DNA from 4 places in the Micromonospora sp. DT178 genome. Region 2 is predicted to be linked to each of the others. Evidence: riboswitches for the same ligand, from Rfam matches in the RefSeq annotation. Region 2 holds a riboswitch; each other region holds the start of a gene.
The links. Region 2 has a riboswitch for cobalamin ahead of bluB (5,6-dimethylbenzimidazole synthase). Riboswitches for the same ligand answer to the same signal wherever they lie in the genome.
Positions count from the first base shown of each region.

Region 1: it holds a riboswitch for cobalamin, as region 2 does, so the genes downstream of both, cobN (cobaltochelatase subunit CobN) here and bluB (5,6-dimethylbenzimidazole synthase) in region 2, are expected to answer to the same signal.
Region 3: it holds a riboswitch for cobalamin, as region 2 does, so the genes downstream of both, ACLQ22_RS09520 (prenyltransferase/squalene oxidase repeat-containing protein) here and bluB (5,6-dimethylbenzimidazole synthase) in region 2, are expected to answer to the same signal.
Region 4: it holds a riboswitch for cobalamin, as region 2 does, so the genes downstream of both, ACLQ22_RS22865 (ribonucleoside-diphosphate reductase subunit alpha) here and bluB (5,6-dimethylbenzimidazole synthase) in region 2, are expected to answer to the same signal.

Region 1 is NZ_JBNCKV010000007.1:139,432-146,747, forward strand. Features, by position in the region: gene ACLQ22_RS15515 (MFS transporter) at 1-362, shown strand, start outside; gene ACLQ22_RS15520 (hypothetical protein) at 543-878, shown strand; gene ACLQ22_RS15525 (MFS transporter) at 1,046-2,296, shown strand; gene ACLQ22_RS15530 (hypothetical protein) at 2,368-2,460, shown strand; cobalamin riboswitch at 2,865-2,994, shown strand; gene cobN (cobaltochelatase subunit CobN) at 3,481-7,149, shown strand; partial or broken gene ACLQ22_RS15540 (VWA domain-containing protein) at 7,146-7,316, shown strand, end outside.
Region 2 is NZ_JBNCKV010000029.1:33,415-40,730, forward strand. Features, by position in the region: gene ACLQ22_RS30995 (type II secretion system F family protein) at 1-257, shown strand, start outside; gene ACLQ22_RS31000 (hypothetical protein) at 284-487, shown strand; gene ACLQ22_RS31005 (TadE family protein) at 698-1,105, shown strand; gene ACLQ22_RS31010 (TadE/TadG family type IV pilus assembly protein) at 1,090-1,569, shown strand; gene ACLQ22_RS31015 (pilus assembly protein TadG-related protein) at 1,566-1,997, shown strand; partial or broken gene ACLQ22_RS31020 (LysM peptidoglycan-binding domain-containing protein) at 2,013-3,188, shown strand; gene ACLQ22_RS31025 (Rieske 2Fe-2S domain-containing protein) at 3,694-4,545, opposite strand; gene bluB (5,6-dimethylbenzimidazole synthase) at 4,655-5,284, opposite strand; cobalamin riboswitch at 5,324-5,521, opposite strand; gene ACLQ22_RS31035 (EamA family transporter) at 5,630-6,547, shown strand; gene ACLQ22_RS31040 (crotonase/enoyl-CoA hydratase family protein) at 6,588-7,316, shown strand, end outside.
Region 3 is NZ_JBNCKV010000004.1:166,150-173,465, reverse strand. Features, by position in the region: gene ACLQ22_RS09530 (cell wall anchor protein) at 1-732, opposite strand, end outside; cobalamin riboswitch at 870-1,009, opposite strand; gene ACLQ22_RS09525 (hypothetical protein) at 1,098-1,583, opposite strand; gene ACLQ22_RS09520 (prenyltransferase/squalene oxidase repeat-containing protein) at 1,619-2,671, opposite strand; cobalamin riboswitch at 2,772-2,895, opposite strand; gene ACLQ22_RS09515 (MFS transporter) at 3,250-4,482, shown strand; gene ACLQ22_RS09510 (M23 family metallopeptidase) at 4,695-5,501, shown strand; gene ACLQ22_RS09505 (SanA/YdcF family protein) at 5,653-6,372, shown strand; gene ACLQ22_RS09500 (hypothetical protein) at 6,607-7,257, shown strand.
Region 4 is NZ_JBNCKV010000013.1:165,169-172,484, reverse strand. Features, by position in the region: gene ACLQ22_RS22885 (hypothetical protein) at 1-1,130, shown strand, start outside; gene ACLQ22_RS22880 (sugar isomerase domain-containing protein) at 1,123-1,872, shown strand; gene ACLQ22_RS22875 (N-acetylmuramoyl-L-alanine amidase) at 2,155-3,252, shown strand; gene ACLQ22_RS22870 (hypothetical protein) at 3,313-3,480, opposite strand; cobalamin riboswitch at 3,544-3,758, shown strand; gene ACLQ22_RS22865 (ribonucleoside-diphosphate reductase subunit alpha) at 3,977-6,322, shown strand; gene ACLQ22_RS22860 (ribonucleotide-diphosphate reductase subunit beta) at 6,358-7,316, shown strand, end outside.

The DNA.
Region 1 (7,316 bases), on a different contig from region 2:
CGCTGGACCGGTGGGGTCGGGTGCCCGTGCTGTCCGCCACGATCCTGCTCGCCACGTTCGGCGCGGGCGTGGCGGTGCTCGCCGGCTCCGGGCCGGTGGCGATCGCCGGCGTCGCGCTCTGGGGGATCGGCGCGTCGCTGGGCTTCCCGGTCGGGATGAGCGCGGCGGCCGACGACGAGCGGCGGGCGCCGGCCCGGGTCAGCGTGGTCGCCGTGATCGGGTACACGGCGTTCCTCGCCGGCCCCCCGCTGCTGGGCCTGCTCGGCGACCGGGTCGGCACCCTGCGGGCGCTGCTCGTCGTGCCGCTGTTGCTGCTGCCCACCCTCGCCCTGGTGCCGGCCACCCGCCCGCCGGCTCGCTGAGCGGCCACCCGGGCAGGTGGCCCGCTGAGCCACCGCCCGCCGGCCCGTGCTCGCTCGCCGTCCCGCGAAGGGCGGGCCCGGGGGCCACGACCGGGGCGCGCAGGTGGCTCCCAGGTGGGGCGCAGGCGGTTGCCAGGTGACGGTGCTGCACTGGGAGGACGCCGAGGAGAGGAGCCGGGCATGGGCTGGTTCAACCGGCGGCCGCGCGCCGCCGACGCGACCCCGACGAAGCTCGACCGCGAGGCGACCCGGGAGGACCTGGCCGCGCTGGAGGCGTTCGTGGCCAGCCGCCGGGGCGTGGAGTTCTACCTGGAGCCGGAGACCACGGCGACCGACACCACCGTGGTCGCCATCGCCCACGACGGCGAGTGGATCCGCCGGCGCACCGGCTCGCCGCGCGCCGCCGGGTCCATCGCCCGCAAGCACGCGGTGCCGCTGTACGAGGCCGCCCGCACCGGCTACCCACAGCGGATGCGGGCGTGGAACCGGGCCCACCCGGAGCGCCACGCCCGCTGACCGGCCGGGGCGCCACGCCCGCTGACCACCCGGAGCGCCACGCCCGCTGACCGGCCGGGGCGTCACGCCCCCTCGACCGGTACGCCCGAGACCACTCCGGCCCGCTGCCCGCTGCCCGCCGGCCGTCACGGGCCGCTCCGTCGGACCCGGCGCGGTAAGGTGCCCCGATGGCTGATCGGTCCCGGTCGCTGGGCCGTCCCTTCTGGACGTTCTGGACCGCCGCGGCGCTGGCCAACCTGGGCGACGGCATCCGGGTGGCCGCCTTTCCGCTGCTCGCCGCCGCGCTGAGCGACAACCCGGTGGCGGTCGCCGCGGTGGCCGCGGCGCAGTTCCTGCCGTGGCTGGTCACCGGCCTGCTGGCCGGCGCGCTGGCCGACCGTCGGGCGGCCCGTGCACTGATCGCCGCCGCCGACGCCGGCCGCATCGTGGTGCTGGCGGCGGTGGCCGTGGCCGTGGCGACGGGCGTGGCCTCGATCGCGCTCGTGGTCGCCGCCGCCTTCCTGCTCGGTGTCGGCGAGACCCTGCGCGACACCGCCGCCCAGACCGCGATCCCCCGACTGGTGGACGACGCACAGTTGGAGCGGGCCAACGGCCGGCTGGTGGCGGGTGAGATCGTGGGCAACGAGTTCGTGGGTCCGCCGGTCGGGGCGATGCTGTTCGTCGTCGGCGCGGCGCTGCCCTTCGCCGTCAACGGCGCCTCGCTCGCGCTGGCCCTCATGCTCGTGCTGTCCCTGCCGCTGAGCCTGGCCCGCCCCGGCCCGGCACGGTCGGGCGCCGACGGGGACGGGCGGAGCGCCGCCGCCGCCGACCCGGCCAGGCGCGGGGCGCTCGCCGGGCTGCGGTGGCTGGCCCGGCAACCCGTGCTCCGTACGCTGGTGGTCGTCGGCGCGGCAGTCGCCGCCGCGGACAGCGCCTGGTTCGCGATCTTCGTGCTGTACGCGCGGCAGAGCCTCGGTCTCGGCGCGCTCGGCTTCGGCCTGCTGCTGGCGACCGGCGCGGCCGGCGGGCTCGCCGGCTCCCTCGTCGCCGACCGGCTGATCGGCCGGTTCCGGCACCGTGCCGTGCTGGCCTGGTCGATGGCGGTCACGGCCGGGACGCCGGCCCTCCTGGCCGTCGCGCCGCACCGGATCGCCGCGGTGGTCGTCGTCGTCACCACCAGCGCGTCGTTCGCGGTCCTCAACGTGGCCGCGCTGTCGGTCCGGCAACGCCTCGTGCCCGGCGACCTGCTCGGTCGGGTGGTCGCCGCCTCCCGGATGCTCTCCTACGGCTGCACCGCGCTCGGGGCTCTCGCCGGCGGGGCGCTGGCCGCCGGCCTGGGCATGCGGGCCCCCTTCCTGTTCAGCGCGACGGTGGCGGTCGCCGCGACCGCCGCCTGGTGCGTCGCGTCCCGCCCCACCGCGCCGGGCGATCCGGCCTGACGGGGAGGACGTCCGCCGGCCGCCCGGCGGGTGCCCGGACGGCTCGACGGGGTGACCGGCGGGAGCGGGAGGTGTTGACGTTGATCACCCGTGGGACGTCCAACGCCGAGATCGAGCGGCACCTGCAGCTCAGCCGGGGCACCGTGAAGACGGCCGGTTGCTGACGAAGCTGGCCGCCCGCGACCGGGCGCAACCGGTCATCGCGGGCTACGAATCGGGGCTCGCCGACCGGTGAGCCGACGTCGACCGTGGTCGAGGTCCCCGTCACCACGTCGGGCGGGCGGGGACGCCTCCCGCGCGCCGCAGCCTGCCTGCTCGGGAAGCGGAACGGCACGCGGGCGCCGGGGTGCGCGCGGATGCCGGGACGCTCGGCCCGTGCGCGTTCCGGGGCCGCCGTCGCCGTATTCGACGGCCCGAACCTTACATCGGCCGACGACAATGCGAAAGGCGTGCCTGAATGGGCGTCGCGATCGTTCCTCGTCGATCGATACGAGGTGCCGTGAGCCGGGGTGGGGTGGCGTTGACCGGCGGCCCGGGGTGTGGCAGCATTCGCGGCCTGACGGCAGTGAAGGAAGCCGGTGCGATTCCGGCGCGGTCCCGCCACTGTCACCGGGGAGCGATCCCCCCTCGCGAGTCACGGCCGTGCGTGCGCGGTTGGAAGGCCGGGGGAGAGCGTCGATCCGGGAGCCAGGATACTTCGGCCGTCGGAGTGATTCCAGGGCGTGGACACCCGAGGAGGACCCGATGACGCACCGCGTCTCCCCCATCGACGATCATCGTTGCATCGTGCCCGGCCGTGCCAGCGGCCCCGCTGGCGGCAGCTCTCCCGCGGGCGGCCGCATCGCCGCACAAGGCCGCATCGCCGCACGAAGCCGCATTTCCGCGCCGCCGGCCAGTCGCCGGGCCGCCGCGCGCCCGCCGGCCCGCACCGCGCCCGCCGTCGGTCGCCCGGCACCCGGTGGCGCCCGCACCGTGACCGGCCGGGTCGCCGCCGTGCCCGGCCGGGTTGCCACCGTGACCGGGCGCGCCCTCACCGCGTACCGCTGACGCCCGCACCGCGCCGCCCGACCCCGCGGGCCCGCCGGTGAGCGGGCCACCGGCCCGTCGTACCCGCTGAACCGCGCCCATCCCCGCATCGCCCGGTCGTCCCGCGTCGACCCGGGCGTCACTCTCCGGAGCTGTCCGTGCGCATCCTGCTGCTGTCCACCGCCGACACCGACCTGCTCGCCGCCCGCGCCAGCGACGCCGACTACCGGCTCGCCAACCCCGCCCGGGTCGCCGCCGACGCCGTGCCGGCGCTGCTCGACGGCGTCGACCTCGCCGTCGTACGCCTGCTCGGCGGCCGGCAGGCATGGCCGGACGGGCTGGCCGCGGTGCTGGCCTCCGGCGTGCCGACGGTCGTGCTCGGCGGCGAGAACGTGCCGGACGCGGAGCTGATGGCGGCCTCCACCGTGGCCTCCGGGGTGGCCACCCAGGCGCTGGCCTACCTGGTCGAGGGCGGGCCGGAGAACCTCGCCCAGCTCGCCCGTTTCCTCTCCGACACGGTGCTGCTCACCGGCGAGGGCTTCGCCCCGCCCGCGCCCACCCCGACGTACGGCATCCACGGCGAGCGGCCCGCGCGGCCGGACCGGCCGACGGTCGGGATCGTCTTCTACCGGGCGCACGCCCTCGCCGGGAACACCGGATTCGTCGACGTCCTCGCCGACGCGGTCGACGCGGCCGGCGGCGACCCGCTGCCCATCTACTGCGGCTCGCTGCGCGGACTCACCGCCGGCGCGGGGCCGCTCGGGCTCTTCGCCCGCTGCGACGCCCTGCTGGTCACCGTGCTCGCCGCCGGCGGCACGGTCGCCGCCGACGCCTCCGGCGGAGGGGACGAGGACGCCTGGGACGTGGGCGCGCTCGCCGCCCTGGACGTGCCGGTGATCCAGGCGCTCTGCCTGACCAGCACGCGCGAGCAGTGGGCCGCCAGCGACGCCGGGCTGTCCCCGCTGGACGCCGCGATGCAGGTGGCGATCCCCGAGTTCGACGGCCGGATCGTCACCGTGCCGTTCTCGTTCAAGAAGATCGACGCCGACGGGCTGTCCACCTACGCCGCCGACCCCGAGCGGGCCGCCCGGGTGGCCGGCATCGCCGTGCGGCACGCCCGGCTGCGGCACGTGCCCCAGGCCGACAAGCGGCTCGCGGTCGTGCTCAGCTCGTACCCGACGAAGCACTCCAGGGTCGGCAACGCCGTCGGCCTGGACACCCCCGCCTCGGCGGTGCGGCTGCTCGCCGCCCTGGCCGACGCCGGCTACCACCTCGGCGACGCGCCGGTGCCCGACGACGGCGACGCGCTCATCCACGCCCTCATCGCCGCCGGCGGCCACGACGTCGAGTGGCTCACCCCGGAGCAGCTCGGCGCCGCCGAGGCGCGGGTGCCGGGGGAGACGTACCGGCGGTGGTTCGCGCAGGTGCCGGCGGAGCTGCGGGAACGGATGCTCGCCCACTGGGGCGAGCCGCCCGGCGGGCTCTACACCGACGGCGGCGACATCGTGCTCGCCGGGCTGCGCTTCGGCAACGTGGTGCTGCTGATCCAGCCGCCGCGCGGTTTCGGGGAGAACCCGATCGCCATCTACCACGACCCGGACCTGCCGCCCAGCCACCACTACCTGGCCGCGTACCGCTGGCTGGCCGCGCCCGTCGCCGACGGCGGGTTCGGCGCGGACGCCGTGGTGCACCTGGGCAAGCACGGCACCCTGGAGTGGCTGCCCGGCAAGGGCCTCGGGCTGGCCGCCGACTGCGCCCCGGACGCCGTCCTCGGCGACCTGCCGCTGGTCTACCCGTTCATCGTCAACGACCCCGGCGAGGGCACGCAGGCCAAGCGGCGCGCGCACGCCGTCGTCGTCGACCACCTCGTGCCGCCGATGGCCCGCGCCGAGACGTACGGGGACCTGGCGAAGCTGGAGCAGCTGCTCGACGAGTACGCCACCGTGCAGGCCCTCGACCCGGCCAAGGTGCCGACCCTGCGGGCCCAGATCTGGGAGCTGGTACGCGCCGCCGAGCTGCACCACGACCTGCACGCCGAGCGGATGCCCGACGCCGACGACTTCGACGACTTCGTGCTGCACCTCGACGGCTACCTGTGCGAGGTCAAGGACGTGCAGATCCGCGACGGCCTGCACATCCTCGCCGCCGCGCCCACCGGCGAGGCCCGGGTCAACCTCGTGCTCGCCGTGCTGCGCGCCCCGCAGGTCTGGGGCGGCGCCCGCGCGCTGCCCGGCCTGCGGCAGGCGCTGGCCGGCGCGTACGGGCTGGACGAGCAGGCGCTGCTCGCCGCCCCCGGGGAGCGGCTCACCGTGCCCGAGGCGCTGACCGAGACCGTGGAGGGGCCGGGCGTCACCGCCGCCGACGCGGTCGACCTCATCGAGGCCCTGGCCCGCCGGCTGGTCGTCGGCATGGAGACCCTCGGCTGGGACGCCGACGCCGTCGACGCGGTGGTCGGGGAGGTGGCCGGGCGGGCCGTACCGGACGCCGCCGCGGTGCTCCGTTTCGCCGCCACCGAGCTGGTGCCGCGCCTGGACCGTACGACCGACGAGATCGATCGGGTGGTGGGCGCGCTCGACGGGCGGTTCGTGCCGCCCGGCCCGTCCGGCTCGCCCACCCGGGGCCTGGTCAACGTGCTCCCCACCGGCCGGAACTTCTACTCCGTCGACCCGAAGGCCATCCCGAGCCGCAACGCCTGGGACGTCGGCGTGGCCCTGGCCGACTCGCTGCTCGCCCGGCACCTCGCCGACACCGGGGAGTACCCCCGCTCGGTCGGGCTCACGGTCTGGGGCACCAGCGCCATGCGCACCCAGGGCGACGACATCGCCGAGATCCTCGCCCTGCTCGGCTGCCGCCCGACGTGGGACGACCGGTCCCGCCGGGTCACCGGCGTCGAGGTGGTGCCGACGGCGGAGCTGGGCCGCCCCCGCGTCGACGTCACCGTGCGCATCTCCGGCTTCTTCCGCGACGCCTTCCCGCACGTGGTCGCGCTCATCGACGACGCGGTGCGGCTGGTGGCCGCCCTGGACGAGCCCGCCGAGCAGAACTTCCTGCGCGCGCACGTCGCCGCCGACCTCGCCGAACACGGCGACGAGCGGCGGGCCACCGCCCGCGTCTTCGGCTCGAAGCCCGGGGCGTACGGGGCCGGGCTGCTGCCGCTGATCGACGCCCGCAACTGGCGCAGCGACGCCGACCTCGCCGAGGTGTACGCCGTCTGGGGCGGCTACGCCTACGGCCGGGGGCTGGACGGGCGGGAGGCGCGCGCCGACATGGAACGCTCCTTCGCCCGGATCGCCGTGGCGGTCAAGAACCAGGACACCCGCGAGCACGACATCGTCGACTCCGACGACTACTTCCAGTACCACGGCGGCATGGTGGCGATGGTCCGCCACCTCACCGGCGCCGCCCCGGCCGCGTACGTGGGGGACTCGGCGATGCCGCACGACGTGCGCACCCGCACCCTCGGCGAGGAGACCCGGCGGGTGTTCCGGGCCCGGGTGGTCAATCCGAAGTGGATCGCCGCGATGCGCCGGCACGGCTACAAGGGCGCCTTCGAGCTGGCCGCCACCGTCGACTACCTGTTCGGCTACGACGCCACCGCCGGCGTCGTCGACGACTGGATGTACGAGCACCTGAGCGCCGCGTACGTCTTCGACGACACCACGAGGGAGTTCCTGGAGCAGTCGAACCCGTGGGCGCTGCGCGGCATCACCGAGCGGCTGCTGGAGGCGGCCGACCGGGGCCTGTGGGCCGAACCCGAGCCGGCCACCCTGGACCGGCTCCGCGAGACGTACCTGGCCAGCGAGGGCGACCTGGAGGAACGCTCATGACCACCTTCCCGTTCAGCGCCGTGCTGGGCATGGACGACATGCGGCTGGCCCTGCTGCTCAACGCCGTCTCCCCGGCGATCGGCGGGGTGCTCGTGCGCGGCGAGAAGGGCACCGCCAAGTCGACCGCCGTACGGGCCCTGGCGGCGCTGTTGCCGCCGGTCGACCGG
Region 2 (7,316 bases):
ACGAGCTTCGCGACCTCGCCGAGCGCATCGGCATCGCGGAACTGGGCGACGTCGGGGCGATCATGCGCTCCTCCGGCAGCGAGGGCGCGCAGGTGCACGAGACCCTGCGCAGCCGCGCCGACTCGCTGCGCGACCAGATCCGCACCGACAACCTGGCAAGGGCCGAGGGGGTGACCAGCCGGCTCGACATCCCCGGGGCGCTGCTCGTCTTCGTCCTGCTCGGCTTCGCCGTCTATCCGTTCATCGCCCGCCTGTGATCCGCCCCCGAGAGAAGGAGCACGTCATGTCCGTCATCACCCGCCTGCACGTCGCGCTGTCGACACGCCTGGCCGAGCTGCGCGAGGACGGCGAGCGGGGCGACAGCCCCGTACCGACCGCAGTGATCATCTTCGGTCTGGTCGCCGTCGCGATGGCGGTCACCGCCGCCGCCCTCGGTGCCGCCAACGACTGGATGGACAACATCCCGACCCACCAGGACCCGAAGTAACGCCGGGCCGTGCGCCGAGCAGACTCCGTCCCGGGACACCGGGCGGCCACCGCCGCCCGGCGTCCCGTCCCGGCTGCCGCCCGGCTCCCCGGCCCGGCCGCCGGCCAGCGCCTTGTGCCGGGGGCCGGCCGGGGCCCTGTGCCGGGGGTCGGCCAGAGCCTTGCGCCGGGTGCCGGGCGGGGTCCTGCGCCGGGGGCCGTCCGGCGCCTTGTGCCGGCCGTCCGGCGGCGGCTCGTGGTCGGCGGGGTCGACCGGGGGGCCAACCCGGTCGAGTTGGCGGTGGTGATGCCGGTGATCCTGCTGCTGCTCTTCGCCTCGATCCAGACCGCGGCCTGGTTCGTCGCCCGCTCCACCGCGCTCAACGCCGCGCAGAGCGCGGTCAACGCGCAGCGGCTGCACCAGGCGCCAGCCGGGGCCGGTGAGGCCCGGGCCGTCCGGTTCCTGCGGGCAGCCGGCGGCTGGCTCGTCGGCTGGGACGATCCCGCGCCGAGCTGCCAGACCACCACGACGGAGGTGACCTGCACGGTGCGCGGGCGGTCCCTGTCCGTCGTACCCGGGGTCAGCTTCCCGGTGCACCAGACCGCGCACGGAACCGTGGAACGGTGGACCACGCCGTGAGCCGTACCGCCGAGCGGGGCTCGGTCTCGATCGAGGTGGCGGTGCTCGCCCCGGCCTTCATCGCGCTGATCGTGCTGGCCGGCGTCGCCGGGCGTACCGCCGTGGCGGCCGAGGCGATCGACGCCGCCGCCCACGACGCCGCCCGCGCCGCCTCGATCTCCCGGGACGCCCGCACCGCCCGCGCCGAGGCCCGGGACGCGGCCCGCCGGCAGCTCGGCTGGCGCGGCCTGAACTGCGCCGGCACTCCCGAGGTGACCTTCAGCGGCGCGGTACGCGGCGCCCCCACCAGCTTCGACGCGGCGTTCCGCAGCCCGGCCGGGCAGGACGCCTCGGTCACCGTCCGGGTCGCGTGCACCGTCTCCTACGGGGACCTGCACCTGTCCGTCCTGCCGGGGATGCCCGCCGGCAAGCGCGTGTCGGCGAGCTTCACGTCGCCGCTGGACCGCTACCGGAGCCGGGGATGACCGCCGTGGCCGGCCGGCACGACCAGGGCCGGGTGAGCATCTTCCTCGCGGTGGCGATGGTCGGCGTCCTCTCCGTCATCGGCCTGGCCTTCGACGGCGCGGGCCAGCTGCGCACGTTACAGCGGGCCGACAACCTCGCGGCCGAGGCCGCCCGCGCCGGCGGCCAGGCCATCGACCGGGCCACCGCCATCGAGGGCGGGCCGACCCGGATCAACCGTCCCCAGGCCCGCCGGGCCGTCGCCGACTACCTCGCCGCCGCCGGCGCCGCCGGCCACACCGTCAGCTTCCCGGTCGTCGACGGGGAGACCCGGGTCCGGGTACGCGTCACCGTCACGCACCGCAGATCCATGCTCGGCCTGTTGGGCTTCGACGAGACCGTCACCGTCTCCGGCGAGGCGACCGCGCGGCCGCTCACCGGGGCACCGTAGGAAGGGAAGGCAGCCATGGCCGCATCGGGGCGTTCCGCCGTACGGCGGACCGGACGCATCCTGACCGGGTTCGGCGCGCTCGTCGTGCTCTGCGCGGTGCTGGTCGGCGCGCCGGTGGCGCTGCTCGCCCTCGCCGGCAACCCGTTGCCCGATCACCTGCCCACCGTCGCGGAGATCGGCTCGACGTTGACCAGCCGCGACGACGGGCGGCTCTTCCTGCGGGCGCTGGCGCTGGCCGGCTGGTTCGGCTGGGCCACGTTCGCCTTCTCCGTCCTGGTCGAACTCGGCGCGCAGGCGCTGCGCCGACCCGCGCCCCGGCTGCCGGGAATGAGTCGCCAGCAACGGGCCGCCGCCGCGCTGGTCGGTTCGGTCGCGCTGATCCTCGCGGCCAGCCCGGCGGCGAGCGCGGCGACGGCGGTCGCCGGCCCGTACGCCCTGCCGGCGGCAGCGGCCGCGACCGCGCAGCCGGCTGTCGCGGAGGCCGCCTGGCCTGGTCCGGCCGCGCACACCTGGTCCGCCTCGGCCGCCCAGGTCGCCCGGCCCGCCTCGGCCGCTCCGCCCGCCCTGCCGCTGTCGGCCGCCCGGCCTGCTCAGCCCCCGACGACTGTCCCGGTTGCACGGCCGGCATCGGCCGCCTCGTCCGCGCCGGCCGACCTGTCCGCGCCGGCCGACTCGGACGACGGTGTGGCGGTCTACCGGGTGGCCCGGGGCGATCACCTGGGCGCCGTCGCCCAGCGCTACCTGGACGAGTTCGCCGACTACCGGGAGTTGGCAGAGCTGAACCGGCTCGGCGACCCCGACCGGATCCACCCCGGCCAGTTGTTGAAGCTGCCCGGGGACGCCGAGGACCGGGGGGCCCGCCGGCACGCCACCGGCCGCCTCGTCGCGCGCCCGACCCCGCCCGCTCCCACCCGGCCGGCCCCGCAGCCGGCGCCGGGGAAGGTCGCTCCCGAGCGGGCGACGCCGCCCCCGCCGGCCGCCGAGGCCCCGGTGCCGCCGCCAGCGGAGTCGGATGCCGGTCAGGCCCCGACGGTGACGGTGGGAGCCGCCCGGGCCGGCGAACCCGATCGGGTGAACAGGCCCCTCGCGGTCTCCGCCGTCCTGGCGGTGGCGAGCATCGTCGGCGCGCAGATCGGCGCGGTCCTGGGCCTACGCCGCCGACCGGGCCACGTACCGGCCGGCGCCGCCCGGACCACGGCCGCCGCCCGCCGTGGCACCGCAGCACGCGGCACCACCACGACCAGGCGCGGCCCGGGTCGCCGGGACATCGGCACCACCCCGCGCGGCAGCGCGACCTCGGCAGACCGGGGCGGTACGGACACCGGCACCCACGACTCCGCACACCCGACCGGTCACGGCTCCGCGTACGCCAGCGGCATCGTTCGCGCGGGCACGACCGCCCCCGGCACGGCCACCGGCGCCGGCACCTACGACGGCGGGCTGACCGCTGGCGCCCGCGACGGCGATCTGACCGGCCACGGCCGAACCCACCCGGGTCCGTCCCGCGACACACCGATCGGCCGCCACCGCCGCCCGTGACCCACCCACCCGGCTCGCACCTGCCCAACCGATACCGCTCTGGTGATCAAGAGGTTTGGTCACGGCAGGGAGATCGAACTCGACCCAAACCTCTTGATCGACATCGGAGGCCAGGGCCGGAGAGCACGGGAGCCGGGCGGGCGGCGCAGGGTGTTGGTCAGGGGAGGCGGGTCTCCAGGACGCCGTTGACGACGCGGGTCGGCAGGATCTGCTGGTCGTTGCCGGACGGGCCGTGCACGACCTCGCCACCGTTGAGGCGGAACGCGCTGCCGTGCCACGGGCAGACCACGCACGCGTGCCCGTCGATCTCCTGCACCTCGCCCTCGCCCAGCGGGCCGCTCTGGTGCGGGCAGCGCTCCAGCATCACGGTGACCTCGTCGCCGTGCCGGTAAAGGATCACCGAGACGTCGTCGACCTCCCGGGTGATCAGCTTGCGCTCCGGCAGGGCGGCCATGTCCGCGATCGAGTGCCAGCCGTCGCTCATCCGGTGCAGCTCGGAGATGCTCTGGTTGACCTGCGCGCCCTGCTTGTACGCCAGGTGCCCGCCGAGGTACGCGCCCATGCTGGCGGCGCCGAGCCCGAGGAAGCCGAGCGTACGGCCGAGGTTGTGCCGGCCGGTCATCCGGGCGGCCACCGAGCCGGCGTAGAACGCCAGGCCGACGCTGTTGGAGGCGGCGTGCACCAGGCCGACCCGGCGCTGGTCGCGGGCCAGTGCCGCCCAGTCGTTGAGGCCGGCGACCGCGGCCGGGAGGGCGCTGACGGTGCCCACCGTGCACAGGGTGGTGGCGGCCCGGCGCTGTCCCGGCATGAGGTCCAGCACCGCCGTGCTGATCCACGCGCCGACCGGCACCTGCACCATCGCCGGGTGCAGCGGATGGCCCAGCCAGACGCCGTGCAGCAGGTCGCGGACCCGCTGCGGTCGGAGGGTGGCCTGGACGGCGCGCTGCAACCGGTCGCCAACCCGGTCCAGGCCGGATGCCTGCTCGATCTTCGTCAAGAGTGCTCGCACCCGTACCGACTTCCCGGCAGGAGCCGCCGCAAACCGGTCGGCGGTGACGGATCCGCAGCCGTACGTGATCGGGCCCCCGCAGGCCCGTAACGGGACGCCCTCACCGAGGTCAGCGCTCCCGTGCCGCCCAGCGGTCGTGGTGGATCGCGTCGGCCAGCGGGCGCTTCTGCCGCCAGCCGTGCCGGGCCAGGTCGGGTACGGGCTCGAAGTGGGTGACCGGCCCGAGGCAGAGCCACGCCACCGGCCGGATCCCGTCGGGGATGCCGAGCAGCTCGGCGAGCCAGGGCTCGCGGTAGAACGACACCCAGCCCACCCCGAGCCCCTCGGCGGTGGCGGCGAGCCAGAGGTTCTGGATGGCGAGGCAGGTCGAGTAGAGCCCGGTGTCGGCGATGGCGTGCCGGCCGAGCACGGCGGGGCCGCCCCGGGACTGGTCGTGGGTGACCACCACCGACAGGGTCGACTCCAGGACGCCGTCGATCTTGATGCGGGCGAACCGCTCGGCCGCCTCCCCGTCGAGCGTCGCGGCGAACGTGTCCCGCTCGGTGCGGACGTGCTCGTGGAACCGGCGGCGCAGCTCCGGGTCGCGCACCAGGACGAAGTCCCAGGGCTGCGAGTAGCCGACGCTCGGCGCGGCGTGCGCCGCCGCCAGCACCCGGTCCAGCGTCTGCTCGGGCACCGGCGCCCCGGTGAACTGGGCGCGGACGTCCCGGCGGCGGTGGATGACGTCGTACAGATCCAAGGCAGGCTCCCGCTGCGCTCGGCCCACGCCACACCTGACGCGGGCACCGGACGCGAGGCCGGTCTTCGGACTCCCGGATCGACGCCTGGCCGTCCGCCTTCCCGGCCCGGGCGGGCCAGTGGCTGCGCGTACGCGTGGACGGTGGCTCCCCGGTCACCGCGGCGGGCCCGTGCCGGATTCGCACCGGCTTCCCGATTCTCCCCGCTCGCGCGGGGCACCTCACATGATCGTGCCATCGGGATGCTAGCGCCGCCCGGCCCGTCCCGGTCCGGCGGGCAGCGCGGTGCACCCGCGGCAGTGGAAATCCGGTCGCGGGCCGCCCGCCGCGGTACCACTGTGGTCCGGGTGTACGCACTCTCCTCCCGCCCGCTGCCGGCCGGTCGACCGGCGACCCGACTGACTCTCGCGCTGGGACAGCCCCGGGCCGTGCCGCCCCCGTTGCTGATGCTGCTGGGCATGCTCTCCACCCAGGTCGGGGCGGCCGTCGCCAAGCAGCTCTTCGGCAGCACCAGCGCCGGCGGTACGACCACGTTGCGGCTCGGCTTCGCCGCGCTCATCCTGCTGGTCCTGGTCCGGCCGGGGCTGCGCCTGGGCTGGCGCACCGCCGGTCTGGTCGGGGCGTTCGGGCTGGCCCTCGCGGTGATGAACCTCGCCTTCTACGCGGCCCTGGAACGGGTGCCGCTGGGGGTCGCGGTCACCATCGGCTTCGCCGGGCCGCTGCTGGTGTCGCTCGCCGGCAGCCGCCGGCTCGCCGACGTGGCGTGGGCGGCGCTGGCCGGCGGGGGCGTGCTGCTGATCAGCGGGCTCGGCGGGACGGGGGTGGACCGGCTGGGGCTGCTGTGCTGCGTGGCCGTCGCGGTCGGCTGGGCCGCCTACGTGCTGCTCGGCAAGGCGGTCAGCGCCCGGGTGCCGGGCAGCCGGGGCCTCGCGCTGGGGATGGCGGTCGCCGCGCTGGCCGTGCTGCCCTTCGGGGTCGCCGGCAGCGGTACGGCGCTGCTCGACCCGTGGACCCTCGCGCTGGGCGCGGCGGTGGCGCTGCTGTCGTCGGTGCTGCCGTACTCGGCGGAGATGGCGGCGCTGCGCCGGATGCCGGCCCGGGTCTTCGCGGTCCTGCTCAGCCTGGAGCCGGCGATCGGGGCGCTGGTCGGGCTGGCCCTGCTCGGCGAGCTGCTGGCCTGGCCGCAGGCGGTCGGCGTGGCCTGCGTGGTCGGCGCCGCGCTGGGCGCCACCCTGGTCCGCCCGGGCCGGTCCGCCCCGCACTGACGCCTGGCGCCGCCGGCACCGCCGGGGGCATGCTGTCGCAATGGGGGTACGCGTCGAACGCGCCGCGGCGGTGACCACGGTGATCCTGGACCGCCCGGCGGCCCGCAACGCGGTCGACGGGCCGACCGCCCGGGCGCTGGCCGACGCGTTCCGCGCCTTCGAGGCCGACCCCGACGCCTCCGTGGCCGTGCTCTGGGGGGCCGGCGGCACGTTCTGCGCCGGGGCCGACCTGAAGGCCATCGGCACCCCGAGCGGCAACCGCGTCGAGGCGCAGGGGGACGGCCCGATGGGCCCGACCCGGATGACGCTCAGCAAGCCGGTGATCGCCGCGATCTCCGGTCACGCGGTTGCCGGCGGGTTGGAGCTGGCGCTCTGGTGCGACCTGCGGGTGGCCGAGTCCGACGCGGTGCTCGGGGTGTTCTGCCGGCGCTGGGGGGTGCCGCTGATCGACGGGGGCACGGTCCGGCTGCCTCGGCTGATCGGCGAGAGCCGGGCGATGGACCTGATCCTCACCGGCCGGCCGGTGCCGGCCGAGGAGGCGTACGCCATGGGGCTGGTGAACCGGCTGGTCGGGCCGGGCGAGTCCCGGGCGGCGGCCGAGCGGCTGGCCGCCGAGCTCGCCCGGCACCCGCAGACCTGCCTGCGCAACGACCGGGCGGCGCTGCTCGCCGGCGCCGGCCTGCCGGAACCGGCGGCGCTGGAGGTGGAGCTGGCGTACGGGATGGAGTCGCTGGCCGCCGACGCGGCGGCCGGCGCGGCCCGGTTCGCC
Region 3 (7,316 bases), on a different contig from region 2:
CAGCGCCTGCACGGCCATTGCGGTCGAGTCGACGTCGAGGGTGGCGCCGGCCTGCTCGTCGCAGGACGGCGACGGGCCGTCGGCGGTGTCGGGGTAGAGCCGGAACCCACCGGCCGCGCACTGCTGCCGGACGAGGAAGTCGACGGTGTCCTGCGGCACGTCGCCGCTGCGAGCCAGGCCCAGCACCGCGAAGGACTGGTCGAAGGTGTTGCTGGCGTCCGGGCCGCTGTCGGCGGTGGTGCGGCTGGTGATTCGCCCCCGCTGGTGCCCCGCGTCCGCCCCGGCGACCAGCGACAGGGTCTCCGTCCGCAGGTCGAAGCCGCCGAAGTCGGTGGGGTCAGCTCCGGCGGCGGAGGCGGCGTACAGCAGCTTCGCGGTCGCCCCGCCGTCGGTGAAGCCCGGGATGCCCCAGTCGTCGTAGCTGTTGTAGGACCGCACATGCGCCGCCACCTGCGCCGTCGCGGCCTGACGGACCGGCGCGTCCACCCCGGTCGCGGACAGAGCGAGGATCCCGTCGACGGTCAGACCCCAGTCGGGGCCGCCGAGCGGGCCGGGCAGCACCCCGTCGGCGAACTCACCGGCCAGCCAGGAGGCGGCGTCGCGCGCGGCGGCGGCGTGGGCCGGGGTGGGCGCGGCCACGACGGTCAGGGGTACGGCGGTGAGCGCGGCGATCGTCGCCGCCGTGGCGGCGAACACGCCGACACCGAGACGCCGGGAGCGGGACCGGGACATGAGAGGTGCCTTTCGCAGAGCGGTCGGTGGAAGCTCCGGAAAGCACCCGGGGACAGCGACACCCCGCTCGCATGATGCGATGAGCGGGGTGGAGCGGGCCTCGGTGGCCCGGACTTCACCCTGTGAACCTCGACAGTGGAAGCCGCTCGTCCCGGGCGAGGCATTCCGGCTCGCGAGGCCGAAGCCTCGCTCACGGTTGCGGGTCAGCGCCGGCTTCGAACCGGCTTCCCCCCACACGGGACGTATGCAGTTGTGGACCCGGTGTGCACCGGGTGCCGACACCGTACCGCCCGCACGTCTCGCGACGCCAGGGGCGGTGGCCGACACCCGGTGCAGCACCGCGGTCACGCCGTGTGCGGCTCCGGTCAGGGCGCGGCGATGCTCGGCGGGGCGCCCGCGCCGAACGACCAGCCCTCGACGGTGCCCGGGGCCGGGTTGTAGCTGCTCGCGCCGGACGTGCTGTAGGACCAGGCGCCGCCGCTGGAGGCGTGCCAGTACGACCAGTACGCCGTGACGGGCGGGGTGTTGACACACGGATCGGTCGCGACGGTCGGCTTGCCGTTGATCCGGCAGACGAATGCCAGCCCCCAGCGCTGGGTGCCGGTCACCGTGAAGCCGGCGCCCTGGAGGGCGGCCACCCCGGTGGCCGGATCGCCCGGGGCACAGGCGACCTGGACGCCGCCGCCGAGCGCGGCGAAGTCCACCACGACGGTGACGCCGGAGGTGCCGGTGCAGGCGGCGGCCTGCGCGGCCCGTGGGGCGGGTTCGACGGCGGTGAGGGCGACGGTGGCGACGGCAGCGGCCAGCAGGCCGGCGAGTCGTGCGCGCACGGTGGATCGGTGACGGAACACGGTTCCTCCTGGAATCGGGTGAGCGACGGGACGGGTCACGGGCAGGCGGGGATTGGCGTGCCCGGGGTGGCGCCGGCCGCGGACAGCCGGGCGTACCCGGTGCCGGTCAGGCCGAGGACGGCCTGGCCGGTGGCCCGGGCGGCGGTGCCCGGGTCGAAGGTGCCGCCGTCGAAGTCGACCGCGCCCCGGTCGGCCGGTGCCCCGGCGCAGCCGACCTGGAGCCCGGCGAGGAACACCCGCGCCCGTGCCCAGGCCAGCGGTCGGTGACCGTCGTGCAGCGCCTGCGCGGCGAGGCCGGTGCTGTTGGCGTTCGGGGTACCGGCGGCGTTGGCGAAACCGCCGTCGGCGCGCTGCACGGACAGCAGCCAGCTCAGCCCGGCGGCGGCGTCGGTCGGGCGGTCGGCGACCCGCAGCGCCTGCACCGCGAGCGCGGTGGCGTCCACGTCGGAGGTGCAGACCGGTTGCGCGGGCAACGCCGGGTAGCCGCCGTCCGGGCAGCGGGTGCCGGCCAGCCAGGCGGCGGCCGCCGGGGGCGGGCCCTGCGAGGTGTGGTCCAGGGCGAGGAGGGCGAACGACTGGCTGAACGTGTTGCTGTAGTCCCCGTACGCCGACCGGTCGGTGAACCGGCCGCTGGGGTCCTGGAGCGAGCGCAGCCGGGCGATCAGGTCCACGCCGCCGATGTCGGTCGGGTCGCCGCCGCGCACCTGGACGGCGAGGGCGAGCTTGGCGGTCGCGCCCGCGTACGCCTCGGTCGTGCCGTCGCCGACGTAGGCGTCGCGGATGTCCGGTCGGGTGACCCAGGCCAGCGCCCGGGCCCCCGGGTCGTCGGCGACGCCGGCGGCGGCGGCGGCGAACACCGCGTCGAGGGTCAGCCCCTGGTCGGGGTAGGCGACGCCGTCGAAGACCACCTCGAGGCGCTCGCCGTCGACGAGTTGCCGGGCCAGCCAGCCGGCCGCGGCCTCCGACCGACCGACCCCGGCGGGCGAGGTGGGGGAGACGTGGGCTGATGCCGGTGTCGCGAGGGTGAGGGCGGTGAGCACACCGCAGAACAGGGCGAGCAGGCGGTGCCGGCTCAGGCGGACGACCATCGGAAGCGCCTTTCCGGCCCGGCGGTCGTCAGAAGCCCGACGACCACCGCAGCGTGGGGTCGACCGGGACTCCGACCCGTGGGCCACGACGGGTGGGGGAGCGGATTCCGCGCGTACGTCGGGTATTCGGGCTTGCCGTCAGAGGTGCATCTCGACGGCCTACCGTTGCGGGCCAGCGCCGGACTTCGACCGGACTTCCCCCATACATACGCGCTGATTGAGTTGTGGCGTCAGTCTCGCCGGGCACGCGCTTCCGTGTCAATGCGTCGTCCACTGCGGACGCACAGTGGCCGTTGGCGGGGCGGTCGCCGACCGCGGACGCGTCCGGTCCGGGCTCAGGTGGTCCATTCGGTGACCACGGTCGGGTCGCCGGCGGTCGCGTCGCCCCTTAAGATCTCAGCTCATGTCCTCTCCGCGTAAGTCCTAGCTGTCACGCTGCGACACGCGGGTGAAGTCTGCCCTTTTTCGGCGGCTTCTGGTGATTTTTCTCGCTGCGATGCCGTGCGTCGCCGCACCCGCGTGTCTGTCGAGCCCGTGACGGCCCGCCGAGTAGGCGCATTCATCGACAGGACTTCACCATGGACAACCTCACCTCGACGCCGCGACGACACCTGTGGCGCCAGCGCGACTTCCGACTGCTGGTCGGCGGACGGTTGGTCTCACATCTGGGTGACCAACTTCAGTTCCTCGCTCTGCCTCTTCTCGTCGTGGCCCTGACCGGATCCTCGACCCAGGCCGGCATCCTGCTCGGCCTCCAGACTGCGGTCTACATCGTCTTCGGGCTGGTGGCCGGCGCCCTGGTCGACCGCTGGGATCGCAGATCCACGATGATCTGGTGCGAGATCGGCCGTGGGACGCTGACCGCCACCGTGCCCCTCGCCGCGGCGCTCGGCGCGTTGGGCATGCCGCAGCTGTACGCCGTCGCGCTGCTCAACGGTGTGCTCAGCACCCTGTTCGCAGCGGCGAACAGCTCGGCGCTGCCGAACATCGTCGCCAGGAGTGACCTGCCTGGCGCGCTCGCAACGATCGGGGCGATGTCCAACGCGCTCCGGATCGTCGGCGCCTCCGTGGCTGGCATCGCCTACGCCGTGGGCCGGGTGGTCCCGTTCGCGATCAACGCCGCCTCGTTCCTGGCCTCGGCCGTGTCCCTGCTGACCATCCGCGCCGACTTCCAGCAACAATCGGCCACGTCGGCCTCGCCGCGCGTGCTCCTGGCCGACATCGGTCACGGGCTGGCCTGGCTGTGGCGCAATCCGGTGATCCGGACGCTGGCTCTGCTCGACGCGGCGGACAGCCTGCGGTACGGCGCCGGCTACCTGCTGATCATCATGCTGGCCCAGCGCCTGGACGCGAGCCCCACGCAGGTCGGCATCGTCTTCGCCGGCGCAGCCGTCGGCGCCCTGTTCGGGAACCTGCTGGCACCAGCGCTCAGCCGCCGATTTCCACTCGGGGCGCTGTCCATCACGATGCTGTGGATCGAGGCGTCGGCCTTTCCGTTCTACGCGACAGCGCCGACGTGGTGGCTGCTCCTGGTCGTGGCGTTCGCGGAGTCGGTGGTCTCGCCGGTCTACAACGTCGCGCTTGACTCCTACCGGCTCGCCATCACCCCCGACGCGCTCCGGGGCAGAGTGACCAGCGCGATCGACACCCTCACCACCGGAGGCGCGGCAGTAGGGGCCATGGCCGGCGGTGCCTTGATCGCCCTGCTCGGAGCGCCGACGCTGACCTTCGTCCTGGCCGGATGGCTCACGCTGCTCGCACTCGCCGCGACCCTCAGCAGAACCGTCCGCACCGCCACCGCCACAAGCTGACGCGATGTCCCCCCGGGCGGAAACCGAGTCTTGACACCAACGGAGTTCGATCCCCTAATATCCAAGATCCCAGATGCACGCGGGCTCGCTGGTTCGCCGCCGAAGGGGTTGGTCAGCCCGTCCCGAACCAGCGGCCCGGAACTGAGCAGAAGTCACGGTCGGTGGTCTCCCCGGTGCGGATCGTTCGTCATCCATTGTGAGCAAGGGGCCGAATGCAGACGTTCGACGAAACATCGCCGGGGGATGGGGCGGCGTCGCGTGGCATCGACCGTCGCCATCTGCTTGGCCTGGTCACCGCCACGCTGGCGGCCGGCATCATCCCGGAGGCGTGGCTCGCGGAAGCCGCGTACGGCGCGACGCCGAGATGGAACCGGCCATTCGACAAATGGGTCCCGATCACGTCCTCGTATGGGATGCGGACAGATCCGATCACTGGCGAGTCCAGGATGCACAACGGCACCGACTACAGCTACTCGGGGATTCTCGGCTATCCGATCCGTTCGATCGCGGCGGGCACGGTGACCAGCGTCTCGTACAGCGCGAGCGGCCTCGGCCACAACGCCACCATCACGCACGCCGATGGTTGGCGGAGTGTCTACGGGCACATGCGGGAGGCTCCCAGAGTCGGGACGGGCGCGCAGGTCGCCGCCGGCCAGCACATCGGCAACGTGGGATCGACCGGCCGCTCCACCGGCGCGCACCTGCATCTTGAGATCTTCCAGCCGAACGGTCAGCGAATTAACCCCGAGTCGGTTCTCACGGGTGCCCCGTACGCCGGGGCGCCCGGATCTCCCCCCGAGATTGTCACTAAGGATGGACTGATGTACCTCATCTGGAGCACCGGCGGCACCGGTTACCTGGTCACCCCCAACCGCGTCATCGGGCTGCGGTCGATGGCGCACTACAACCTGTTCAAGCGGATCATCAACTCGAACCAGGCCGCCGCCCAGCCTGAGGTCTTCAACGCGCTGGAGATCGACCAGATCAACGCGTACCTCAACGGGACGGTGCCTGCCTGATCCATCCCGGGGGTGACCTCGGAGACGCCCGGCCGGCTCGCTGCATCGGAAGCGGGCCGGCTTCCGGCATCGCATGGTTGACCGCTCGGCCGGCGACCGCGCACGGCCGGGGGCGGGACCGGTCGTCGGGCGGCCCTGGGATACTCGCCCCATGCGGCCCCGACTCCCCAAGCTGACCCGAAGGCCGCGCCCGGCCGCTCGCCGGCGTACGCGCTGGCTGCGTCGCGCCGTCGTCGCGGCCGTCGTCGGCGCGGTGCTCCTGACCGGCGGCACCCTGGCCAGCGTGCACTGGATCCGCGGCGGGGCGGACGGGCACATCTTCGCCGAGCGGGACGTCCCGGAGGCGCCGGTCGCCCTGGTGCTGGGCACCAAGGTCCACCCCGACGGGACCCCGTCGCCGTTCCTCACCGGCCGCCTGGAGATCGCCCGGCGGCTGCTCGCCACCGGCAAGGTACGCGCCATCCTGCTCTCCGGCGACAACATGAACCCCGACTACGACGAGCCGGCCGCGATGCGGCGCTGGCTGGTCGACAACGGCGTGTCGGCGACCAGGGTGGTGCTGGACCCTGCCGGCTTCGACACGTACGACTCGTGCGCCCGCGCGAAGCGGGTCTACGGGGTGGAGCGGGCGACGGTGGTGACCCAGTCCTTCCACCTGCCCCGCGCCGTGACGGTGTGCCGGCGGCTCGGCGTCGACGCCAACGGGGTCGGCGACGAGACCGCCCGCCGGTACGACAGGACGTGGCGGATCAGCTCCACCCGTGAGTACGGCGCCTGCGTGAAGGCCACCCTGGACCTCCTCTCCGGCCGCGATCCGGCGCAGCTCGGCCGCCGCGAGACCGGGGTGCAGGACGCGCTGCGCGACGCGTGAGACCTGCGGCCGGGGGCGTACGCGCCGCCACCGATTGGAAGATCACGACCGTGGCGACGCACCACACAGGACGGAGGGGCGGGCACCCGGGCGAGGCTGTGTGACACTCTGCGGGTGACGTCGCCTCCGCCGCCGAGCGAGCCCGGCCAGCCGACCTCCACGCCACCAGCGCCCGGGGCCCCACCACCGATGTCGCCGCCACTGCCGCCATCGCCACTGCCACCAGCGCCACCGATGTCGCCGCCACCGTCGCCGCCGAAGCGCAACACGCCCCTGATCATCGGTGTGGTCGCCGCGGTGCTGGCGCTCTGCCTGCTCGGCGTCTGCGGGGCCGCACTGGTCGGGGTGGGCCTGATCAGGGCCAACAGCGGCCAGCAGGGCCAGCCCGCGGCGAGACCCCTGCCCGAGCCGGTCGGGACGACGAGGGAGCTTCCGCGCGAGCCGATGTACTCGCCGCCGCCCGTCCTCCCCACGACGCAGGCGGCTCCGCCCCCGCCGCCGGCGAGGATCGGGCAGTGCATCGCCGTCAGCGTGGCGGGCAAGTTCCAGGGCATCGGCAACTGCAACGGCAGCATCGGCACCTACCGGGTCGTCTCGGTGGACTACTCCCAGGGGCAGTGCGCCGACCCCGGTTCGGCGTACCTCACCGAACGCGGCTATCGGCTCTGCCTGGAGCGCCACCTGGTGCGTCTGCGCTGCTACAAGTTCCCGACGGGCAACGGCTGGATCGTCGGGGCGCCGAAGTGCAAGGCGAAGGGCACCGTCCACGTCATCGACATCGTGCCCGGCGCCACCAACGGAAACAGCTGCACGCGGGACCAGAGATGGAACCGCTGGTACCGATTCACGAATCCCACCGTGGTCTATTGCGTGATGAAGTACTAGGCAGTGAGCTGATCTCAGCGACGCGAGAGTGTTGCTTGGTACGACAACTCGATTGACCG
Region 4 (7,316 bases), on a different contig from region 2:
TCGTGACCTTCGCCGACGAGGGCCACCGGTTCGCCCTGGTGGTCGCGGACCTCATCTGCGTCAACGTCGACGTCGTCGACCGGATCCGGGCCGCCATGCGGGACGTCGGCGTGCAGTCCTGCTGGGTCGCCGCCACCCACACCCACGCGAGCCCCGAGGCGGGCTGCAGTCCCGGCGGCGACGCCACGCCACGGCACGTCGCCGACCGGCTCGAAGCCGCGTCCCTCGTGGCCGCGCGGTCTGCCGTGGCGTCCGAGCGTGCCGCCCGACTCGGCTCCGCCCGCACGCTGGTTCCCCAACTGGCCGGTCACCGTAACGTCGCTGATCCGGCTCCCCTGGACATTCCCGTCGACACCATCGTGGTCACCGCGGGTACCGAAGTGGTGGGGCTGGTCGTGGTCTCACCGGTCCACCCGACCATCCTTCCCGCCGACAACAACCATGTGAGCGCGGACCTCAACGGCGGCATCCGCCGGGCGCTGGCCACGCCGGACCGGTGGGTGGTCGTCGCCACCGGAGCGGCCGGCGACATCAGCACCCGGCACACCCGTCAGGGGCGGGGGCTCGACGAGGCGGACCGGCTCGGCGCCTGGCTGGCCGACCGGGTCGAACCGGTGTCGCCGCGCGCCGGCGAGGGTGCCGCGCCGCCGGTACGCCCTCCGGTTGTGCGGACGGTGACGCTCGCGCCGAAGCAGCCGGCGGAACTCGACGTCGCCGCGCGTCAGACCCCGCCGCCGGGGGGCGGGAACGAACGCATCCACCGGGTCATGCAGCAGGGGCTGCGGATCGCGGCGGAACAGGCCGCCCGGCAGCGCACGGAACCGTACGTGATCGACGTGGAGGCGGTGGACCTCGACGGCGTCACGGTCGTGGCCGTTCCCGGCGAACTGTTCCTGGAACTGGGCGAGACGATCCGTGCCGCGGCGCCGGACCCGGCACGGGACGTCGTGGTCCTCGGCTACGCGAACGGCTACCTCGGCTACCTACCCACCCGTGACACGCAACCCTGCTACGAAACCTACGCCAGTCCGGTCACCTCGGGCAGCGGCGAGATCGTCGTCGAGGCCGCCGTGGCGGCCGCCACGGCGGCCGTCGGCAACCGGGACCACTCCAGGAGGATCAATGCCTGAGCCTGCCTACGCCAACATCGCCCGGACCGCACTCGAACAGGTCCTGTCAACGCAGCTCGACGCCATCGAGGCAGCGGCCGGGCTCGTCGCCGACGCCATCGCCGCCGGTGGTGTCCTGCAGGCGTTCGGGACCGGCCACTCGCGGATCGTCACCCTCGAACTCGCGGGGCGTGCCGGCGGGCTCGCCGCCGTCAGCATGCTGGCGGTCAAGGATCTCGTGATGTTCGGTGGCGCCGAGCCGGGGCCGATCCTCGATCCGACGTACGAGCGCGAGCCCGGCCTCGCCGAGCGGATCTACCAGCTCGCCGCACCCTCCGCGCACGATGCCTTCCTGATCGTCTCGAACTCCGGAATCAACGCCGCCGTCACCGAGATGGCGGTGCTGGCCCGCGAGCGCTCCCATCCGATCGTGGCGGTCACCTCACTGGCACACACCCGCTCGGACGGTGCCCGTGCGACCCAGGGACCGCATCTCGCCGACCTGGCGGATGTGGTGATCGACAACCGGGCGCCGGCGGGGGACGCGGCACTGGAGATCACCCCAGGAGTTCGGATCGGGGCGGTCTCGTCGTTCACCGGAGTCCTCATCGCGCAGCTACTCACCGAACTGGTCTGCCGCCGGTTGCTGGGCCGCGACATCGACCCGCCCGTGCACGTATCCGCGAACCTCGCGCGGGGCGACGCGCACAACCGCGTCCTCTACGAGCGGTACCGCGATCGGGTTCGCCCGATCGAACCCTGATCAGCCGGGACGAAGGCTCCCGGGCATGAGCCTCCTGGTCGAGTTGGCCCTTCAGCGGGTCGTCGACCGGCTCGGTGAGCCGGCGGATCGGTGTGAGTGGGTGCTCGCCCGGGCGTGGGATGCGGTTGCGGCACGACGGCCGTCGCGACCGCACTCCACGCTCGGCCGGCCAGCGGTCGGGCTCGGCGGTTCGGCCGGCCGTAGGAGGAAACCTTCAGATCTCAGATCAAAGGACGTAGACATCTTTCATGTTTTATCGATGTCCCGCTATATTGCCGAGCAGTGTCGATCTCTCCCGATGACGAGGTGCACATGTTCGACAACCCGACGCTTCGGCGGCGTACCCTGTTGGCTGCCGTCGCCGGCGCCGCGGCCGTCCCCATCGTCGCCGGCCCCGCATGGGCGGCGTTGCCGAAGGTCTACATCGACCCGGGCCACGGCGGCACCGACCCCGGCGCGGTCGGCAACGGGCTGCAGGAGAAGGCCCTGACGCTCGACATCTCCCTGCAACTGCGCAACATCCTGCTGGCCAACTGGGGCGTCGACGTCCGCATGTCCCGGACGACCGACATCACCCGCAGCCTGGCGTACCGCACGGACGACGCCAACGCGTGGGGCGCGAACCTGCTCGTGAGCGTGCACATCAACTCCGGCGGCGGCACCGGCTTCGAGAGCTACCGGTACCCGACGGCGGGCGCGGCCACCGTCAACCTGCACAACGCGCTGCACCCGAGGGTGATCGGCGCCATGCGGACGATCGGCGGGGTCACCGACCGAGGGCTGAAGACCGCGAACTTCCACATGCTGCGCGAGGCGGCCATGCCCGCGGTGCTGACCGAGAACCTCTTCATCGACAGCGTCGCCGACTCGAACCTGCTCAAGCGGGCGGACTTCATCACCGCCGTCGCCCGTGGGCACGCCGAGGGCATCGCCGCCTACCTCGGCCTCGGCACCACCAACCCGCCGCCCACGGGCGGCACCATCGTGGACAACGCCACGGCGGGACGGTTCACGGCGAGCACCAACTGGGGCACCTCCTCGTACTCGGCCCAGCGCTACGGGGCCGACTACCGCTTCGCCAATCCGACGCCCGCCAGCGACGCCGCCTGGTTCAAGGTGAACATCCCGACGGCCGGCGACTACCGGATCGAGGTACGCCACCCGGCCGACCCCGGTTACAACAGCGCGGCCCCGCACGTCGTCGTCACCGCCTCGGGCAACCGCACGGTCAACGTGGACCAGCGCTCCAGCGGCGGCGTGTGGCGCTCGCTGGGCACCTTCGGACTGGCCGCCGGTGACCGCAACCTGGTCGCGGTGAGCCGGTGGACCAGCACCCCCGGCTACGTGGTGGCCGACGCCGTCCGGGTCACCAAGGTCTGATTGCACCGCCTGGGGGCGGACCGGGATCGGGTGACCACAGGATCCCGGTCCGCTCGCACGTCAGTGCCAGTTGTGGAACTCGAGCACCTGGCAGACCAGGACCGCGCCGCCGGTACGGGCCGACAGCTCCTCGGCGCGCAGCGCGACCGTACCGAGCGGACGACAGCCTCCGCGCCGCCGAGGGCGGGCATCGACGCGGACGCCGGGCCGGCGATCGACGGGCGTCACCCGGGCCGCCGATGACACGCCCGAGACCGACATGTGGCGTGTGACAACGACGCCAACCCTATATATGGTGTCGGCGCAGCTGGTTCGGCCGCTCATCCGGAGCGGTCGAGGCAAGAGGGAACCCGGTGGGAATCCGGGACTGCCCCGCAGCGGTGAGTGGGAACGACCGCCGTCATCAGCACTGGGCCGCCAGCGGCCTGGGAAGCGACGGCCAGTAGGAGACCGGCGAGCCCGGTCGCGCCCGCGAGTCCGAAGACCTGCCAGTGCGCCGTACGCCCGCATCCGGGTGTGCGGCGGTCCGAGGCCTCGTGGGACGGCCGACGCCATCCCGACGCGTGCCTGCGCGCGTCGTCGTCGGTGTCCGCTCCCCGCGTGCCCAGGAGTTCCGTCTGGGATCAAGGCTCGCGAGGAGTGAGTGGTGACAGTCACCGAGGTTGTTCCGGCCGACGGCACGGCGGTCGACGATGCGGCCGTGGCGGGCCAGCGGCGGCCGCAGATGCGGGTCCGCAAGCGCGACGGCGGCACCGAGGTGGTCGACGTCAACAGGATCGTCCGCGCGGTCGAGCGGTGGGCCGACGACCTCGCCGACGTCGACCCGCTGCGGGTGGCGACCCGGACGATCAGCGGCCTGTACGACGGGGCGACGACGGCCGAACTGGACCGGCTGTCCATCCAGACCGCCGCGGAGATGATCGGTGAGGAGCCGCAGTACTCGCGGCTGGCGGCCCGCCTGCTGGCCGGGTACGTCGACAAGGAGGTCCGCCGGCAGGGCATCGGCTCCTTCAGCGAGGCGATCCGGCGCGGCCACGCCGAGGGCCTGATCGGCGACGACACCGCGGCGTTCGTCGCGGCCCACGCGAGCGCCTTCGACGCCGCCGTCGACCCGCGCGGCGACCTGCGCTTCGAGTACTTCGGGCTGCGTACGGTCTACGACCGGTACCTGCTTCGCCACCCGACGAGCCGGCTGGTGCTGGAGACCCCGCAGTACTGGCTGCTGCGCGTGTCCTGCGGCCTGTCGCAGGCACCGGACGAGGCGATCGAGTTCTACCGGCTGATGTCGAGCCTGGCGTACCTGCCGAGTTCGCCGACGTTGTTCAACTCCGGCACCCGGCACACCCAGATGTCCTCCTGCTACCTGGTCGACTCCCCGCGCGACGAGCTCGACTCCATCTACCAGCGGTACGCGCAGGTGGCGAACCTGTCGAAGTTCGCCGGCGGGATCGGCATCGCGTTCTCGCGGGTCCGCTCGCGGGGCGCGCTGATCAGGGGCACCAACGGGCAGTCCAACGGGATCGTGCCGTGGCTGCGGACGTTGGACGCCTCGGTGGCGGCGGTCAACCAGGGTGGTCGGCGCAAGGGCGCGGCCTGCGTCTACCTGGAGCCGTGGCACCCGGACGTCGAGGAGTTCCTCCAGCTGCGGGACAACACCGGTGAGGACGCCCGGCGCACCCACAACCTGAACCTGGCCAACTGGATCCCGGACGAGTTCATGCGGCGGGTGGAGTCCGACGGGGTGTGGTCGCTGTTCGACCCTGACGTGGTGCCGGAGCTGCCGGACCTGTGGGGGGAGGAGTTCGACGCGGCGTACCGGGCCGCCGAGGAGCAGGGCCGCTACGTGCGGCAGGTCCCGGCGCGGGAGCTGTACGGGCGGATGATGCGCGCCCTCGCACAGACCGGCAACGGGTGGATGACGTTCAAGGACGCCGCGAACCGGCTGTGCAACCAGACCGCCGAGGCGGGCAACGTGGTGCACCTGTCCAACCTGTGCACCGAGATCGTCGAGGTCTCCAGCGACGCCGAGACCGCCGTGTGCAACCTCGGGTCGGTCAACCTCGCCGCCCACCTGGGCGCGGACGGCATCGACTGGGAGCGGCTGCGCGCCACCGTCCGCACCGCCGTGACGTACCTCGACCGGGTCATCGACATCAACTACTACCCGACGGCGCAGGCGGCGGCGAGCAATCCCCGCTGGCGTCCCGTCGGGCTCGGCCTGATGGGCCTGCAGGACGTGTTCTTCGCGCTGCGGCTGCCGTTCGACTCCCCGGCCGCCCGGGAGCTGTCCACCCGGATCAGCGAGGAGCTGTACCTGACCGCCCTGGAGACCTCCGCCGACCTGGCGCGACGCGCGGGCGCCCACCCGGCGTACGGGCAGACCCGGGCGGCGCGCGGGCAGCTGCAACCCGACCTGTGGGGCGTGACGGGGACCCAGACGGCGAGGTGGAGCGCGCTGCGGGAGCGGGTCGCCGCGTACGGGCTGCGCAACTCGCTGCTGGTGGCGATCGCGCCGACCGCCACCATCGCCTCGATCGCCGGTTGTTACGAGTGCATCGAGCCGCAGGTGTCCAACCTGTTCAAGCGCGAGACCCTGTCGGGGGAGTTCCTCCAGGTCAACACCGCCCTCGTGCGGGAGTTGAAGGCGCGTGGCCTGTGGACGGAGCGGATCCGCTCGGCGATCAAGCGCGCCGAGGGCTCCGTGCAGGACGTCGTGGAACTGCCGGCCGAGGTGCGGGAGCTGTTCCGTACCGCGTGGGAGCTGCCGCAGCGGGCGCTGATCGACCTGGCCGCGGCCCGCGCCCCGTACATCGACCAGTCGCAGTCGCTGAACCTGTTCCTGGCCGCGCCGACGATCGGCAAGCTCTCCTCGATGTACCTGTATGCCTGGAAGGCCGGGCTGAAGACGACGTACTACCTGCGTTCGCGGCCGGCCACCCGGATCCAGCAGGCCACCGTCGCGCCCGTCGGGCCGGCCCGCGCCACCGGCGTCGTCGCGGCGGTGGCGACCGTCGACGAGGCGCTGGCCTGCTCCCTGGAGAACCCCGAGTCGTGCGAGGCCTGCCAGTGACCACCACGACCACCAGCGAACCGAGGACCACACACATGCTGCTCGACCCGGGGATGGACCTCACCCTCCGCCCGATGCGCTACCCGCACTTCTTCGACCGCTTCCGCGACGCCATCCGCAACACCTGGACGGTGGAGGAGGTCGACCTGCACGCCGACCTCGCCGACCTCGACCGGCTCTCCCCGGCCGAGCGGCACCTGGTCAGCCGCCTCGTCGCGTTCTTCGCCACCGGCGACACCATCGTCGCCAACAACCTCGTGCTCAACCTGTACCAGCACGTCAACTCGCCGGAGGGCCGGCTCTACCTGTCGCGGCAGCTGTTCGAGGAGGCCGTGCACGTCCAGTTCTACCTCAACCTGCTCGACACCTACGTGCCCGACGAGACCGAACGCTTCGCCGCGTTCGCCGCCATCGAGAACATCCCGTCGATCCGGCGCAAGGCGGAGTTCTGCTTCCGCTGGATCGACTCGCTGGGCGAGTTGCGGCAGCTGCGCACCCGACAGGACCGGCGGGCCTTCCTGCTCAACCTGATCTGCTTCGCCGCCTGCATCGAGGGGCTGTTCTTCTACGGCGCCTTCGCCTACGTCTACTTCCTGCGCTCCCGGGGGCTGCTGCACGGCCTGGCGTCGGGCACCAACTGGGTGTTCCGCGACGAGTCCATGCACATGGCCTTCGCCTTCGACGTGGTGGAGACCGTGCGCGGGGAGGAGCCGGACCTGTTCGACGACGAACTGGCCGGTCAGGTGCGGCAGATGCTCGCCGAGGCCGTCGAGTGCGAGGTCCAGTTCGCCGAGGACCTGCTCGGCCAGGGTGTGCCCGGGCTGTCCCTGACCGACATGCGCGAGTATCTGCAACACGTCGCCGACCGGCGGCTCGCGCAGCTCGGCATCCCCGCCCACTACGGCTCGACCAACCCGTTCGCGTTCATGGAGTTGCAGGACGTCCAGGAGCTGTCGAACTTCTTCGAGCGGCGCGTGTCGGCGTACCAGGTCGG